2 linked regions of the Piscinibacter gummiphilus genome follow. The protein of the gene in region 2 interacts with the protein of the main gene of each other region in a pairwise test. Links are inferred from orthologs where the notes say so. Each region holds a gene or a part of one and is shown on either strand. Other genes may lie near its edges. The genes, in order: A4W93_RS10050 and A4W93_RS12880.

What was found.
Region 1: the proteins of A4W93_RS12880 (region 2) and A4W93_RS10050 interact in binary tests that used the Escherichia coli proteins (3 or more experiments, as listed by UniProt). The link is inferred for Piscinibacter gummiphilus from one-to-one orthologs.

The regions. Positions count from the first base shown.
Region 1 is NZ_CP015118.1:2,201,001-2,208,315, reverse strand. Bases 2,526-5,512 are described here. They hold A4W93_RS10050 (ABC-F family ATP-binding cassette domain-containing protein), read left to right. Parts: upstream 2,526-3,048; coding sequence 3,049-4,977; downstream 4,978-5,512. Other genes in these bases: A4W93_RS10045 (methyl-accepting chemotaxis protein), read right to left, coding at 4,978-5,512; A4W93_RS10055 (cystathionine gamma-synthase family protein), read right to left, coding at 2,526-2,989. Also shown: A4W93_RS10065 (ATP-binding protein), read right to left, coding at 1-1,200; A4W93_RS10060 (organic hydroperoxide resistance protein), read right to left, coding at 1,220-1,636; more of A4W93_RS10055, read right to left, coding at 1,745-2,525; more of A4W93_RS10045, read right to left, coding at 5,513-6,900; A4W93_RS10040 (MarR family winged helix-turn-helix transcriptional regulator), read left to right, coding at 7,061-7,315. UniProt on the Escherichia coli protein: Genetic data indicate it may be involved in ribosome assembly or function.
Region 2 is NZ_CP015118.1:2,879,631-2,887,398, reverse strand. What follows is about bases 1,260-4,699. They hold A4W93_RS12880 (2-oxoglutarate dehydrogenase E1 component), read right to left. Parts: upstream 4,319-4,699; coding sequence 1,460-4,318; downstream 1,260-1,459. Other genes in these bases: A4W93_RS12875 (hypothetical protein), read left to right, coding at 4,548-4,699; odhB (2-oxoglutarate dehydrogenase complex dihydrolipoyllysine-residue succinyltransferase), read right to left, coding at 1,260-1,364. Also shown: lpdA (dihydrolipoyl dehydrogenase), read right to left, coding at 1-91; more of odhB, read right to left, coding at 102-1,259; more of A4W93_RS12875, read left to right, coding at 4,700-4,874; A4W93_RS12870 (NAD(P)H-dependent flavin oxidoreductase), read right to left, coding at 4,890-5,846; A4W93_RS12865 (acyl-CoA dehydrogenase), read right to left, coding at 5,876-7,669; A4W93_RS12860 (electron transfer flavoprotein subunit alpha/FixB family protein), read right to left, coding at 7,755-7,768. UniProt on the Escherichia coli protein: E1 component of the 2-oxoglutarate dehydrogenase (OGDH) complex which catalyzes the decarboxylation of 2-oxoglutarate, the first step in the conversion of 2-oxoglutarate to succinyl-CoA and CO(2).

The sequences.
Region 1 (7,315 bases), 680 kb from region 2 along the record:
CAGCCCGAGCCCGGTGCCCCCCGTGTCGCGGTTGCGCGAGCCCTCGACGCGATGGAAGGGCTTGAGCACCGCGTCGAGCTGGTCGGGCGGGATGCCCGGGCCGTGGTCGATCACCGAGATCACGACGTGGTCCGACGCCACCTCGACCTTCACCTGCGCGTCGCCGGCGTACTTCAGCGCGTTGTCGACGAGGTTGCCCACCACCCGCCGCAACGCCTGGGGCCGCGTCGTCACGGGGGCGCCGGCCCGGCCTTCCAGGGTCACCGGGTGGCCGGTGTCCTGGTAGTCGCCGACCATCGAGTCGAGCAGCGCGTCCAGGTCGAGCCGGCGGGCCGGCTCGGTCTCGCCGTGAAGCGTGCGCGCGTACGTCACGCCTTCCTTCACGAGCGCCTGCATCGCGTCGAGGTCCTGTTGCAGCTTGTCGCGCGCGGCCTCGTCGTCCATCAGCTCGGTGCGCAGGCGCATGCGGGTGATGGGGGTCTGCAGGTCGTGCGAGATGGCGGCGAGGATTTCGACGCGTTCGTCCATGTAGCCGGCGATGCGCTGCTGCATCGCGTTGAACGCCTTCGCGGCGCGCGCGACCTCGGTGGGGCCCTGCTCCGCCAGCACCTGGCGCTTGAGGTCCGGCCCGAGCCGGTCGGCCGCCGACGCGAGGTCGGCGAGCGGCCGGGTCACGAGCCGCACCGCGGCCCAGCCGCAGGCCGCGAGCACGACGAGTTGCAGCGCGAGCGCCCACAGCACCCAGTCCGAGACGGGCATGGGCACGCGGCGGGCCTGCACGACGAGGTCGCTCCCGTCGTCCAGGCGCACGAGCATCCGCACCGTCTCGTGGGCCGAGGGCACCTGCGCCACGCGCGTGACCGGGTACGGCCGCAGCGCGTTCTCGATGGCCTCGGTGAAGCCGCGCAGCACCGGCGAGGCCGGCGGCTCGCCGTCGACCCAGCCTTCCAGCACGAAGCGGTAGTTGGGCCGCGCGAGGCGGTCGAGCCAGCCGGCCCGTTCCGGCGCCGGCAGGCGGTTCAGGATGGCCACGGAACTCGCGATGTCCAGCTCGACGCCCGTCATCATCAGCTCGCGCAGCGCCTGTCCCCGCTCGTGGCGGATCGAGGCGAACGCGAGCAATTGCGCCACCGCCAGGCCCACCACGATGACGAGGGTGACTCGGGCGAACAGCGTGCGGGGCATCAGGCGGGACAGCATCGGGGCTCCGGGGGCGAGGTCAGGCGAGCGTGATCGACACGTCGATGTTGCCGCGCGAGGCCTTCGAGTACGGGCAGGTCTCGTGGGCGGTGTCGACGATGGCGTGCGCCACGGCGCGGTCGAGGCCGGGCAGGCTCACCCGCAGGCGGGCCTGCAGGAAGTAGCCGCCCGCGCCGGTGCCCAGGTCGACCTCGGCGTCCACCGCCGTGTCGGCCGGCAGCGCCACGTGGCGGGCCTTGGCGGCCAGGCCCATCGCGCCGATGAAACACGCCGACCAGCCGGCCGCGAAGAGCTGCTCGGGGTTCGTGCCCGAACCGGGCGCGCCCGGGGGCGTGAGGGCCAGGTTCAGGCGGCCGTCGTCGCTGCGGGATTCGCCGCTGCGGCCGCCGGTGGTGTGGGTCTTGCCGGTGTAGAGGACTTGCTGGATGCGGGGCATGAAAGGCTCCTGTGGGTGGGTGACGGGGCGGATGATCGTCCCGTCACCCCCGCCGCGGGGGCCTTCCGATGGCACTGTGTACCTGCCCGGGCAAGTCGACACAGTACGTTACTTTGCCGGGGCCGTGGCGACCAGCGCCGCGGCGAAATCGGCCTGCAGGTCGGCGTAGTCCTCGATGCCCACCGACAGGCGGATCAGCGATTCGGCGATGCCCATCGACTGGCGCCGCGCCTGGCCCATCTCGAAGAAGATGGTGTGGGCGACGGGGATGGCCAGCGTGCGGTTGTCGCCCAGGTGGCTCGACTTGATGATGACCTTCAGGGCGTCGAGGAACGCGAACAGGTCACGGCCCTCGTCCACCTCGAAGCTCAGCAGCGCGCCGAAGTGGCGGAACAGCCCCTTCGCCCGCTGGTGCTGCGGGTGCCCCGGCAGGCCCGGGTAGTGCACCGCCTTCACGCCCGGCTGCGCCTGCAGCCAGGTGGCCAGGCGCAGCGCGTTGTCGCAGGCGCGGTCCAGGCGCAGTGCCAGGGTCTCGGCGCCCGTGGCGATGCGGTGGGCGTTTTCACCGGAGAGCGTGCCGCCCGTGTCGCGCAGGCCCTTCTTGCGCACCTGCAGCAGCCCCCAGCCGGCCGGCGGGCCCTTCTTGTACGAGTCGTGGATGTTGGGGTACTTCGTCCAGTCGTACGTGCCCGTGTCCGTCACGGCGCCACCCAGCGCATTGCCGTGCCCGCTGATCGACTTCGTCAGCGAGTTGACCGAGAGGCCGGCACCCACGGCGCCCGGGCGGAACAGGTACGGCGTGGTCATCGTGTTGTCGACCACGAACAGCAGGCCGCGCTCGGCACAGAGGCGGCCGATGCCCTCCAGGTCGGCCACCTGGGTGCGCGGGTTGGCGATGGTTTCGGTGAAGACGATGCGGGTTTCCGGGCGGATCGCCCGGGCGACCTCGGCCGCGTCGGTGGCGTCCACCATCGTCACCTCGCAGCCGATGGCCTCGAGCTGCTGCATCAGGCTGTTGGAGTTGCCGAACAGGAACTGGCTGGAGACGACGTGGTCGCCCCGGCGCAGCAGCGACCAGAACACCGCGGCGATGCCGGCCATGCCGCTGCTGAACGACACGGTGCCCGTGCCCTCCTCCATCATCGTGATCTTGCGCTCGACGGCGCCGAGCGTCGGGCTGCCCTGGCGGCCGTAGACGTGGCCGCTGCGTTCGCCCTGGAACACGGCGACGAGGTCGCGGGCGTTGTCGTAGCCGAAGGCCACGGCGGTGTGGATCGGCTCGTGGGTGGCACCATGCTCCACGCCCTTGAAATGGTCGGCGTGCAGCAGGCGGGTGGTGAGGCCGAGGGTCATCGAAAGTCTCCTGGAAAGCGTCGTCGGCGAGAATCGCGGTCTGTCGATTCGATTTCACCATGATTGTCCTCAAGAACATCACGCTGCGCCGCGGCACCAAGGTCGTGCTGCAGGATGCCAGCGTCACGCTGCAACCCGGCGAGAAGGTCGGCCTGATCGGCCGCAACGGCGCCGGCAAGTCGTCGCTGTTTTCGCTGCTGGCGCAGCGCCTGCAATCCGACGCGGGCGACGTGTCCATCCCGCCGCGCTGGCGCATGGCCGAGGTCGCCCAGTCGATGCCCGAGACCGACCAGCCCGCCACCGACTTCGTGCTGGAGGGCGACACCCGCCTGATGGAGGCCAACGCGGCCCTGGCGGCGGCCGAGGCGGCCGACGACGGCAACGCCATGGCCGAGGCCCACCAGGCCATCGCCGAGGCGGGTGGCTTCGAGGCGCGCCCGAAGGCGCAGGCGCTGCTGATGGGCCTCGGGTTCCGCATCGACCAGGTGGACGACCCGGTGAACAGCTTCTCGGGCGGCTGGCGCATGCGCCTGCAACTGGCCCGCGCGCTGATGTGCCCGGCCGACCTGATGCTGCTCGACGAACCCACGAACCACCTGGACCTGGACGCCCTCGTCTGGCTGGAAGCGTGGCTGCAGCGGTACGAAGGCACGATGATCGTCATCAGCCACGACCGCGAGTTCCTCGACGCCATCACCAAGGTCACGGTGCACCTCGACGAGGCGCGCCTGACCCGCTACACCGGCAACTACACGGCGTTCGAGGAGATGCGCGCCGAGCGGCTGGTGCAGGCCCAGGCCAACTACGCGAAGCAGCAGGAGCGCATGGCGCACCTGCAGAAGTTCATCGACCGCTTCAAGGCCAAGGCCAGCAAGGCCAAGCAGGCGCAGAGCCGCGTGAAGGCGCTGGCCCGCATGGAAAAGCTGGGGCCGGTGCTCACGAGCAGCGACTTCCAGTTCGAGTTCCGCGAGCCCGTGAGCCTGCCGAACCCGATGCTCGCGTTCTCGATGATGACCTGCGGCTACGACGGCGTGCCCATCGTGCACGACATCAACCGCTCGGTGCTGGCCGGCCAGCGCATCGGCATCCTCGGTGCGAACGGCCAGGGCAAGTCCACGCTCGTGAAGACCATCGCGAAGGACATCCCGCTGATCTCGGGCGAGGTCACCGAAGGCAAGGGCCTGTCGATCGGCTACTTCGCGCAGCAGGAGCTCGACGTGCTGCAGCTCGACGACGGCCCGCTGATGCACATGGTGCGCCTCGCGCGCGACGTGGGTCCGCCGGGGCGCGAGCAGGAACTGCGCGACTTCCTCGGCTCGTTCCGCTTCGTGGGCGACATGGTCACGCAATCCGTCGGTTCGCTCAGCGGCGGCGAGAAGGCGCGCCTGGTGCTCGCGATGCTGGTGTGGCAGCGCCCCAACCTGCTGCTGATGGACGAGCCGACCAACCACCTGGACCTCACCACCCGCGAGGCGCTGAGCATGGCGCTCAACGAGTTCGAGGGCACCGTGATGCTGGTGAGCCACGACCGCGCGCTGCTGCGCGAGGTGTGCGATGAGTTCTGGCTCGTGAGCGGCGGCGAGGTCAAGCCCTTCGACGGCGACCTCGACGACTACCAGAAGTGGTTGCTCGAGACCTCCCGCGAGATGGCCAAGGCCGCGCGCGAGGCCGGCTCGGCGAAGGTCAAGGCGCAGAAGGCCGCGGCCTCGGCCGGCAAGGACGACCGCAAGGCGAGCGCCCAGCAGCGCCAGAAGGCCGCCGACCAGGCCAAGCCGCTCAAGACCGAACTGGCCCAGGTGGAGCGCCGCATCGAGACGCTCTCGCAGGAGAAGGCCAACATCGAGGCGGCCGCGGCCGGGGCCGGCGTGAGCCCGGCGCAGCGCGTCGAACAGGGCAAGCGGCTCAAGCAGATCGACGTCGACACCGCCGCGGCCGAGTCGCGGTGGCTGGAGCTGACCGAGGCGCTGGACGCGCTCTCGCCCCCCTGATCACCCGAGGCGGAACGAACTCACCGCGGCCACCAGCCGGTCCGCCTGCTGCCGCAGGCTGTCGGCCGCCGCGGCCGATTCCTCCACCAGCGCGGCGTTCTGCTGCGTGACCTGGTCGAGTTCGGCGACAGCGTCGCTCACATGGCCGATGCCGGCGGTCTGCTCGACCGTGGCGTGGCCGATGCCGGCGATCAGGTCGCTCACGCGGCGCACCTGGGCCACGATGTCGGTCATCGTGTGGCCCGCGTCGCCCACGAGGCGTGTGCCCTCCTCCACCTTCTCGACGCTCGCGCCGATCAGTGCCTTGATCTCCCGGGCGGCCTCCGCGCTGCGTTGCGCGAGCGACCGCACCTCGCCGGCCACCACGGCGAAGCCGCGGCCCTGCTCACCCGCCCGGGCCGCTTCCACGGCCGCGTTCAGCGCGAGGATGTTCGTCTGGAAGGCGATGCCGTCGATGACCCCGATGATGTCGCCGATGCGGCGCGAACGGCTGGCGATGTCGTCCATCGTGGCCACCACCTGCGCCATCACCTCGCCGCCGCGCGACGCGACCGAACTCGCCGAGCCGGCGAGGTCGGCGGCCGCCTTCGCGTTGTCCGCGTTCGCGCGCACCGTCTCGGCGATCTGGTGCATCGACGCGGCGGTGCGCTGCAGGTTGGCCGCCTGCTCCTCGGTGCGCTGGCTCAGGTCCGCATTGCCGGCGGCGATCTGGTCGGAGCCCGTGGCGATCGAGTCGCTCGACGCCTTGATGCTGTGCACCACCCCGGCCAGCTGCTGCATCGACGTGCCGAGCGCGCCCGCGAGGCGGCCGATCTCGTCCTGCGTGCCCACGCGCACGGCGAACGACAGGTCGCCGCGGGCCAGGGCCTCCGTGGCGGCCAGCGCGTCCTTCACGGCGCCCGACGTGGTGCGGGTGATCGTGACGACGATCCACAGCACCCCGAGCGCGCCCAGCGCGAGGCCGGTGGCGAGCAGCGCCAGCGTCGTGCGCGCCCGGCGGGCCTCGCCGTCGAGCGAGGCCTGCAGGCGTTCGAAGGCCACGCCGCCCAGCGCGAACTGGGCGTCGATGTGGCCGGTCATGGCCTTGAAGTAGTCGCCCGAGGCCATCGGCGTGGCCCCCGACGACACCACCTCGCTCTCGGCGAGCTGCGCGGCCGCACCGGCGGCGCGCGTGGCGTCGGCGATGGCCGCGGCCAGTGCCTCGTCGTGCGGCCGGGCGTCGCCGGCCTTGTCGAAGGCGATCTGCACCCGACGGGTGCGCTTGCGCACCTGATCGAGCAGCGCGGTGAGCGGCTGGCGCTCGTCCGCATCCACCGACCCGCCCGCCAGCAGCGCCGCGCCCCGCGCACGCGCCTGGCCCATCAGTTCGGACAGCTCGGGCAGTTCCGCGAGCACGGCCACGTTGAGGAAGTGCACGCCCGGATCCGGGTTCAACGACAGCGTGGACACGTCGGCGAGGTCGCCCAGCAGCGTGAGCGCCTCGGCGACGAGCGCGGTGTGCCGCGCGAAACTCTGGGCGGGGCTCACCTTCCCGCCGTCCACGTCGCCCGCCAGCGTCTGCCAGCCGATCTGCAGCGCGTCGCGGCGCTCGCCGAGGCGCTGCGTGCCATACGGCTTCGTCGACTCGAGCACCTGCTTCAGCGCCTCGCCCACGGCCTTCTGTTTCTCGGCGCGGGCCGCCCCCTTGGCCGTGTCGCCACCCAGCACCGACGCGGTGAGGCCGCGGTGCTGCTGCGTCAGCTGCACGAGCCTGAGCACGTCGGCGGCCGGGCCCATGCCCGCCTGCTGCTGCTCGATCGCGCGGAGCCGCGCGACGTTCGTCGCGACAACCATCGCCGTCGGCGGCGCCACCATGGCCACGGCCAGCCCGCCCAGCACGGCGAACTTCTGCCACATCTTCAGCTTCCCCACCCACCGCTTCATCACGTCCACCCTTGCTCCACTCGAAGGAATTTTCATGGTGGGTTTCGACGCACGCGGCATGCCAGTGCAGCCCCGCGAGCGTGACGGATCACCGCATGCGCGAAAGGGTTTTAAAGATCGAACGATTACATCGCTCACGATTCAATTTACAGTCCACCCCATGGATGCCACACCGATCCCCACCCCGACGACCGACGCCGACCGCTGGCTCGAGCTGGACCGCCAGCTGTGCTTCGCGCTGTACTCGACGTCGCTCGCGATGACGAAGCGGTACAAGCCGCTGCTCGCGCCGCTCGGGGTGACGTACCCGCAGTACCTCGTGCTGCTCGTGCTGTGGCAGCACCGCGAACTGGGCGTGGCCGAACTCGGCGAGCGCCTGTTCCTCGACTTCGGCACGCTGAGCCCGCTGCTCAAG
Region 2 (7,768 bases):
CGGTGTTGAAACCGAGCTGCGCCGCGCGGATGGCCGCGATGTAACCACCGGGGCCGCCGCCGATGACGACCACGTCGAATTGCTTGCTCATGGTGTCGTCCTCAGATGTCGAACAGCAGGCGGGCCGGGTCTTCCAGCGCTTCCTTCATGGCCACGAGCGACAGCACGGCTTCGCGGCCGTCGATGATGCGGTGGTCGTAGCTCATCGCCAGGTAGTTCATCGGACGGACGACCACTTGGCCGTTCTCGACGACGGCGCGGTCCTTCGTGGCGTGCACGCCGAGGATGGCCGACTGGGGCGGGTTGATGATCGGGGTCGACAGCATGGAGCCGAAGGTGCCGCCGTTCGAGATCGAGAACGTGCCGCCGGTCAGTTCCTCGAGGGACAGCTTGCCGTCACGGGCCTTGGCGCCGAACTCGGCGATCTTCTTCTCGATGTCGGCGAACGTCATCTGGTCGACGTTGCGCAGCACCGGCACCACGAGGCCGCGCGGCGAGCCCACGGCGATGCCGATGTCGAAGTAGCCGTGGTAGACGATGTCGTTGCCGTCGACCGAGGCGTTGACGATCGGGTACTTCTTGAGGGCGTGCACCGCGGCCTTCACGAAGAAGCTCATGAAGCCGAGCTTGACGCCGTGTTCCTTCTCGAACTTCTCCTGGAACTTCTTGCGCATCTCCATCACCGGGGCCATGTTCACTTCGTTGAACGTGGTCAGGATGGCGTTGGTGGATTGCGACTGCACCAGGCGCTCGGCGATGCGGGCGCGCAGGCGGCTCATCGGCACGCGCTGTTCCGGGCGATCACCCAGGTTCTGCTGGACGGGCGCGGCCACGGCGGGCAGCGGCTTCGACACGGCGGCGGGCACCGGGGCCGACACGGCCTTGGCGGCCGGGGCAGCGGCCTTCGCGCCACCTTCGATGGCGCCGAGCACGTCGCCCTTCGTCACGCGGCCATCCTTGCCGGTGCCGGCGACGCTGCTTGCGGCCAGGTTGTTCTCGGCGAGCAGCTTGGCGGCGGCGGGCATGGCCACGTCGCCCTTGTTGCCACCGGCGGCGGCAGGCGCGGCGGCGGGTGCCGAGGCCGGCACCGGCTTGATCTCGAGCGGGCTCACCTGGGCCGACGCGTCGGTGTCGATCTTGGCGATGACTTCATCGCTCGTGCAGCTTTCGCCGTCGTTCTTGACGAGCTGGGCCATCACGCCGGCAGCGGGGGCCGGCACTTCGAGCACGACCTTGTCGGTTTCGATTTCGACGAGGATTTCATCGAGGGCGACAGCTTCGCCCGGCTTCTTCTTCCACTGCAGCAGGGTGGCTTCGGCCACGGATTCGGACAGCTGCGGGACCTTGACTTCAACGATTGCCATGTTGTTCTTCCAGAATTTGGGGGGAGACGAAGTGGTGCGGCGCGGGGGACGGCCGGGGGCATCCGCCCCTCGCGCCCATCCCGCGCCTCGTCACATCACTTCGAGAGCACGAAGCCCTTGAGCTTGCCGAACGCCTGGTCGAGCAGCGCCTTCTGCTGCTCCTGGTGCAGGTGGGCATAACCCACGGCCGGCGAAGCGGACGCCGGACGGCCGGCGTAACCGAGCTTCTGGCCTTCGACCATGTTCTCGTGGATGTAGTGCTGCACGAAGAACCAGGCACCCTGGTTCTGCGGCTCGTCCTGCGCCCAGATCACTTCGGTCGCGTTCGGGAAACGCTTCATCTCGGCGGCGAACGCCTTGTGCGGGAACGGGTACAGCTGTTCCACGCGGACGATCACCGTGTCCCACGCCTTCTTCTCGTCGCGGCGCTTGATCAGGTCGTAGGCGACCTTGCCCGAGCAGGCGATCACGCGCTTGACCTTGTCGGCCTCGATCTCCGAACGGTCCGGACCGATGACGGTGCGGAACTCGCCCTTCGTGAACTCGGACAGCGGCGAACCCGCGTCCTTGGCACGCAGCAGCGACTTCGGCGACATGACCACCAGCGGCTTGCGGAACATGCGCACCATCTGGCGACGGAGCACGTGGAAGATCTGGCTGGCCGTGGTGGGCTGCACGATCTGCATGTTGTTGTCCGCGGCGAGCTGCATGAAGCGCTCGAGGCGGGCCGACGAGTGCTCCGGACCCTGGCCTTCGTAGCCGTGCGGCAGCAGCATCGTCAGGCCGTTCGCGCGGCCCCACTTCACTTCGCCGGAGGCGATGAACTGGTCGATCACGACCTGCGCGCCGTTGGTGAAGTCGCCGAACTGGGCTTCCCAGATCACGAGCGTGTTCGGGTCGGCGCTGGCGTAGCCGTATTCGAAGCCGAGCACGGCCTCTTCGGACAGCAGCGAGTCGATCACGACGAACGGAGCCTGGCCGTCGGCCACGTGCTGCAGCGAGGTCCAGGTGCCTTCGTCCCACTTCTCGCGGTTCTGGTCGTGCAGCACCGCGTGGCGGTGCGTGAACGTGCCGCGGCCGCAGTCTTCACCCGACAGGCGCACCGGGTAGCCGCTGGCCACGAGCGAGGCGTAGGCGAGCGACTCGGCCATGCCCCAGTCGACGTTGATCTCGCCCCGGCCCATCGCGGCGCGGTCGGCCAGCACCTTCTCGACCAGCGCGTGCGGCTTGAAGCCGTTCGGCACGGTCGTCAGGCGTTCGGCCAGGCGCTTGATCTCGGCGGACGGCAGGGCCGTGTCGGCCGAGTCGGTCCACTTCTTGTTCAGGAACGGCGACCAGTCGACGGCGTACTTGCTCTTGTAGTTCGTGAGTACCGGGTCGACCGTGTGCTTGCCGGCGTCCATCGCGGCGCGGTACGTCTTGACGAGGTCGTCCGGACCTTCGTTCTTCAGCGTGCCGTTGGCGACCAGCTTGTCGCCGTACAGCTTGCGCGTGCCCGGGTGCTTGCCGATCGACTTGTACATCAGCGGCTGCGTGAGCGCCGGGGTGTCCTGTTCGTTGTGGCCGAGCTTGCGGAAGCAGACGATGTCGACGACGACGTCCTTGTTGAACTCCTGGCGGTAGTCGAGCGCGAGGCGCGTGGCGAGCACCACGGCTTCGGGATCGTCGCCGTTCACGTGCAGCACCGGGGCCTCGATCATCTTGACGACGTCGGTGCAGTACAGCGTGGAACGCGTGTCGCGCGGGTCGCTGGTGGTGAAGCCGATCTGGTTGTTGATGACGATGTGCAGCGTGCCGCCCGTGTAGTAGCCACGGGTCTGGGCCAGCGCCAGCGTTTCCATCACGACACCCTGGCCGGCGAACGCGGCGTCGCCGTGCACGAGCACCGGCAGCACCGTGTCGCCTTCCTGGTCGCCGCGGCGGTCCAGGCGGGCCTTCACCGAACCCTCGACCACCGGGTTCACGATTTCCAGGTGGGACGGGTTGAACGACAGGCTCAGGTGAACCGGGCCGCCGCGGGTGGACACGTCGCTCGAGAAGCCCTGGTGGTACTTCACGTCGCCGGACGGGAGGTTCTCGGGGGCGGTGTGGTCGAACTCGGAGAACAGGTCCTTCGGGGCCTTGCCCAGGGTGTTCACCAGCACGTTCAGGCGGCCGCGGTGGGCCATGCCGATCACGATTTCCTGCACGCCCACTTCACCGGAGCGCTGGACCACTTCGTCCATCGAGGCGATGAAGCTCTCGCCGCCTTCGAGCGAGAAGCGCTTCTGGCCGACGTACTTGGTGTGGAGGTAGCGCTCGAGGCCCTCGGCCGCCGTCAGGCGCTCGAGGATGTTGACCTTCTCTTCCGGCTTGAAGCTGGGCTTCGAGCGGATGGATTCCAGCCGCTGCTGCCACCAGCGCTTCTCGGCCGGGTCGGTGATGTGCATGTACTCGGCGCCGATGGAGCCGCAGTACGTCTCGCGCAGGGCCTGCACGATCTCGCGCAGGGTCATGTTCTCCGCGGTGGAGAAGTAGGTGTTCGTGGCGCTGAACGAGAGGTCCATGTCCGCCTCGGACAGGTCGTAGAACGCCGGTTCGAGTTCGGGGATCTTGGGACGTTCCTGGCGCTTGAGCGGGTCGAGGTCGGCCCAGCGCGAACCGAGGAACCGGTAGGCGGCGATCAGGGACTGGACGTGGACCTGCTTGTGCGCGATGGCGAGGTCGGCGTTGCTGGCCTTGTTGCCGAAGGCGTTGGCCTTGGCGCGTTGCGCGAAGGATTCGACGACCGGGGCGTGGGCGACGTCGCGAGAGGCGCTGCCATCGGCGGCCGGGACGTTCTGGAGGGCGTCGAAATAGGCACGCCAGTTGTCGGGCACGGAGCCCGGGTTGTCGAGGTAGGCCTCATACATCTCTTCGACGTAAGGCGCATTGCCCCCGAACAGGTACGAGTTCGACCTGTATTCCTGCATCATTTTCGCTCACCTTTCGCACCGGTTTCCGGCGCTGTAGTGGGTTGATAAACCTTCCGCGTTACGGCTGCACCGGTTTGCGGATTGCGACCCGCCTTGCTGTGACACAAGGGGACGGGAAGGACCTGTCTGAGTCTGGGATCGCACTGTAACACCGATGCGGAAGCAGCGTCAGTTTGAATGATCACGTTCACACCACATCCGCACAATGGGCGAGTCCCCTGTCACCCCGATGTCAGATTTCCGCATCATCCAGATCCATCCGACCGCGCCGGCCAAGCCGCCGGTGGGCAGCGCCTGCAATGGCTGCGGGGTGTGCTGCCTCGCGGAACCGTGTCCGGCGGGCATGCTGGTGAGCCGGCGGCGCACCGGCGCCTGTGCGGCGCTGGTCTGGGACGAGGCCGGGTCGGTCTACCGCTGCGGTGTGGTGACCGAACCACAGCGGTTCATCGGGCCGGCGTGGCTGGCCCGGGTGGCGGCGCGCTTCGCGCCGCGGTGGATCGCGGCCGGCGAGGGGTGCGACTGCGACCTGGAGCCCCAGGCGCCCTCCCCGGCCTGACCCGCCGACCGGAGGTCAGCGCAGCGCCAGGCGCTCCCGCGCCTCGTGGTACTCGGCCGCCAGGCGGGCGACCAGTTCGCCGGCCGGCACCACCTTCTTGATGTGGCCGATGCCCTGGCCGCAGCCCCAGATGTCCTTCCAGGCCTTCTTCGACTCGCCGCCCGAGAAGCTCATCTTGCTCGAATCGCTCTCGGCCAGGTTCTCGGGGTCGAGCCCGGCGTTGACGATCGAGCCCTTCAGGTAGTTGCCGTGCACCCCGGTGAAGAGGTTGCTGTAGACGATGTCGTCGCTGGTGCTGTCGACGATCATCTGCTTGTAGGCGTCGACCGCGCGGGCCTCGTCGGTGGCGATGAAGGCCGAGCCGATGTAGGCGAAGTCGGCGCCCATGGCCTGGGCGGCCAGCACCGCGCCGCCGCTGGCGATGGAGCCGCTGAGCGCGATCGGGCCGTCGAACCACTCGCGGATCTCCTGGATCAGCGCGAACGGGCTCTTCACGCCGGCGTGGCCGCCGGCGCCCGCCGCCACCGCGATCAGGCCGTCGGCACCCTTCTCGATCGCCTTCTTCGCGAAGAAGTTGTTGATGATGTCGTGCAGCACCACACCACCCCAGGCGTGCACCGCGTCGTTGACGTCCGTGCGCGCGCCCAGCGACGTGATCACGATGGGCACCTTGTACTTGGCGCACACCTCGAGGTCGTGCTCGAGCCGGTCGTTGCTCTTGTGCACGATCTGGTTGATCGCGAACGGGGCCGCGGGCTTGTCCGGGTTCGCGCGGTTGTGCGACGCCAGGGCCTCGGTGATCTCGGCGAGCCACTCGTCGAGCAGCTCGGCCGGGCGCGCGTTCAGCGCCGGCATCGACCCGACCACGCCGGCCTTGCACTGCGCGATCACGAGCTTCGGGTTGCTGACGATGAACAGCGGCGACCCGATGATGGGCAACGGCAGGTTCTGCAGGATGGGAGGCAGGGCCACGGGGAGGTCTCCGGTCGGAAAGGTCGGTGTCAGAAGGCGTCGAGCGCGAGCGCGGTGACGCTGTCGGCGCCCTCGAGGATCGCGGCACGCACGCTGGAGGCGCGGGTCAGGATGTGCTCGGCGTAGAAGCGGGCCGTGGCAACCTTCGCGGTCAGGAAGGCCGTGTCGCCCTCGCCCTTGGCGAGCTGCGCCTCGGCCACGAGCAGCGCGCGCGCCAGCTGCCAGCCGGCCACCACGTTGCCCGCGAGCATCAGGTACGGCACGGAGCCGGCGAACACGGCGTTCGGCTTCGTCTTGCCGTTCGCGACCACGAAGTCCACCACGTCGACGAAGGCGGCGCGGCCGGCCGACAGCGCCTTGAGCATCGCCTGCGCGGCCGGGGTGCCCGACTTCGCCAGCGCGGCCTCGGTGACCTCGATCTGCTTCGCGATGGCCTTGGCCGTCTGGCCGCCGTCACGCATCGTCTTGCGGCCCACGAGGTCGTTCGCCTGGATGGCGGTGGTGCCTTCGTAGATGGTCAGGATCTTCGCGTCGCGGTAGTACTGCGCCGCGCCGGTTTCCTCGATGAAGCCCATGCCGCCGTGCACCTGCACGCCGAGGTCGGTGACCTCGAGGCTCATTTCGGTGCTGTAGCCCTTCACGAGCGGCACCATGAATTCGTAGAACGCCTGGTTCTGCTTGCGGGCGTCCGCGTCCGGGCTGGCGTGCTGCGCGTCATGCGCCGCGGCGGCGGTGATCGCCATCGCGCGGCAGCCTTCGGTCAGCGAGCGCATCGTCATCAGCATGCGGCGCACATCGGGGTGGTGGATGATGGGGGCGCTGCCGGGCAGCGAGCCGTCCACCGGCCTCGACTGCACGCGGTCGCGGGCGTACTGCACGGCCTTCTGGTACGAACGCTCGGCCACCGCGATGCCCTGCATGCCCACGGCGTAGCGGGCAGCGTTCATCATGATGAACATGTACTCGAGGCCGCGGTTCTCCTCGCCGATCAGTTCGCCGATGGCACCGCCGTGGTCACCGAACTGCAGCACGGCCGTGGGGCTGGCCTTGATGCCCAGCTTGTGCTCGATGCTGACGCAGTGGGCGTCGTTGCGCTCGCCCGGCGAGCCGTCGGCATTCAGGCGGAACTTCGGCACGAGGAACAGGCTGATGCCCTTGACCCCTTCTGGCGCGCCGGCCACGCGGGCCAGCACGAGGTGGATGATGTTCGGCGCCATGTCGTGTTCGCCGTACGTGATGAAGATCTTCGTGCCGAAGATCTTGTACGTGCCGTCGCCCTGCGGTTCGGCACGCGTGCGCACCAGCGCGAGGTCGGAGCCGGCCTGCGGCTCGGTCAGGTTCATCGTGCCGGTCCACTCACCCGAGATCATCTTCGGGAGGTAGGTCTGCTGCTGCTCCGGCGAACCGGCGGTCAGCAGCGCCTCGATGGCGCCATCGGTCAGCAGCGGGCACAGCGCGAAGCTGACGTTGGCGCTGTTGAGCATCTCGATGCACGCCGCACCGATGGTCTTCGGCAGGCCCTGGCCGCCGAAGTCGGCCGGGTGCTGCAGGCCCTGCCAGCCGCCTTCACCGAACTGCTTGAAAGCTTCCTTGAAGCCGGGCGTCGTCGTGACCTTGCCGTCCTTCCACGAGGACGGGTTCTTGTCGCCCTCGAAGTTCAGCGGGGCGAGCACGCCCTCGTTGAACTTGGCGCACTCCTCGAGCACGGCCTGCGCCGTCTCGAGGCCTGCGTCCTCGAACCCCGGAAGCTTCGCGACGGACTCGAGGTCGGCGAGTTCCTGCATGCAGAACAGCATGTCCTTGACGGGGGCGACGTAGCTCATGACAACTCCTGGAAAGGTGAATTCGGGCGAGAAAAAGCCCGTCGGCCTTTCGAATCGGCGAACGGGCTCGGGGCGGAACGGAGGCTTACAGAGCCTTGA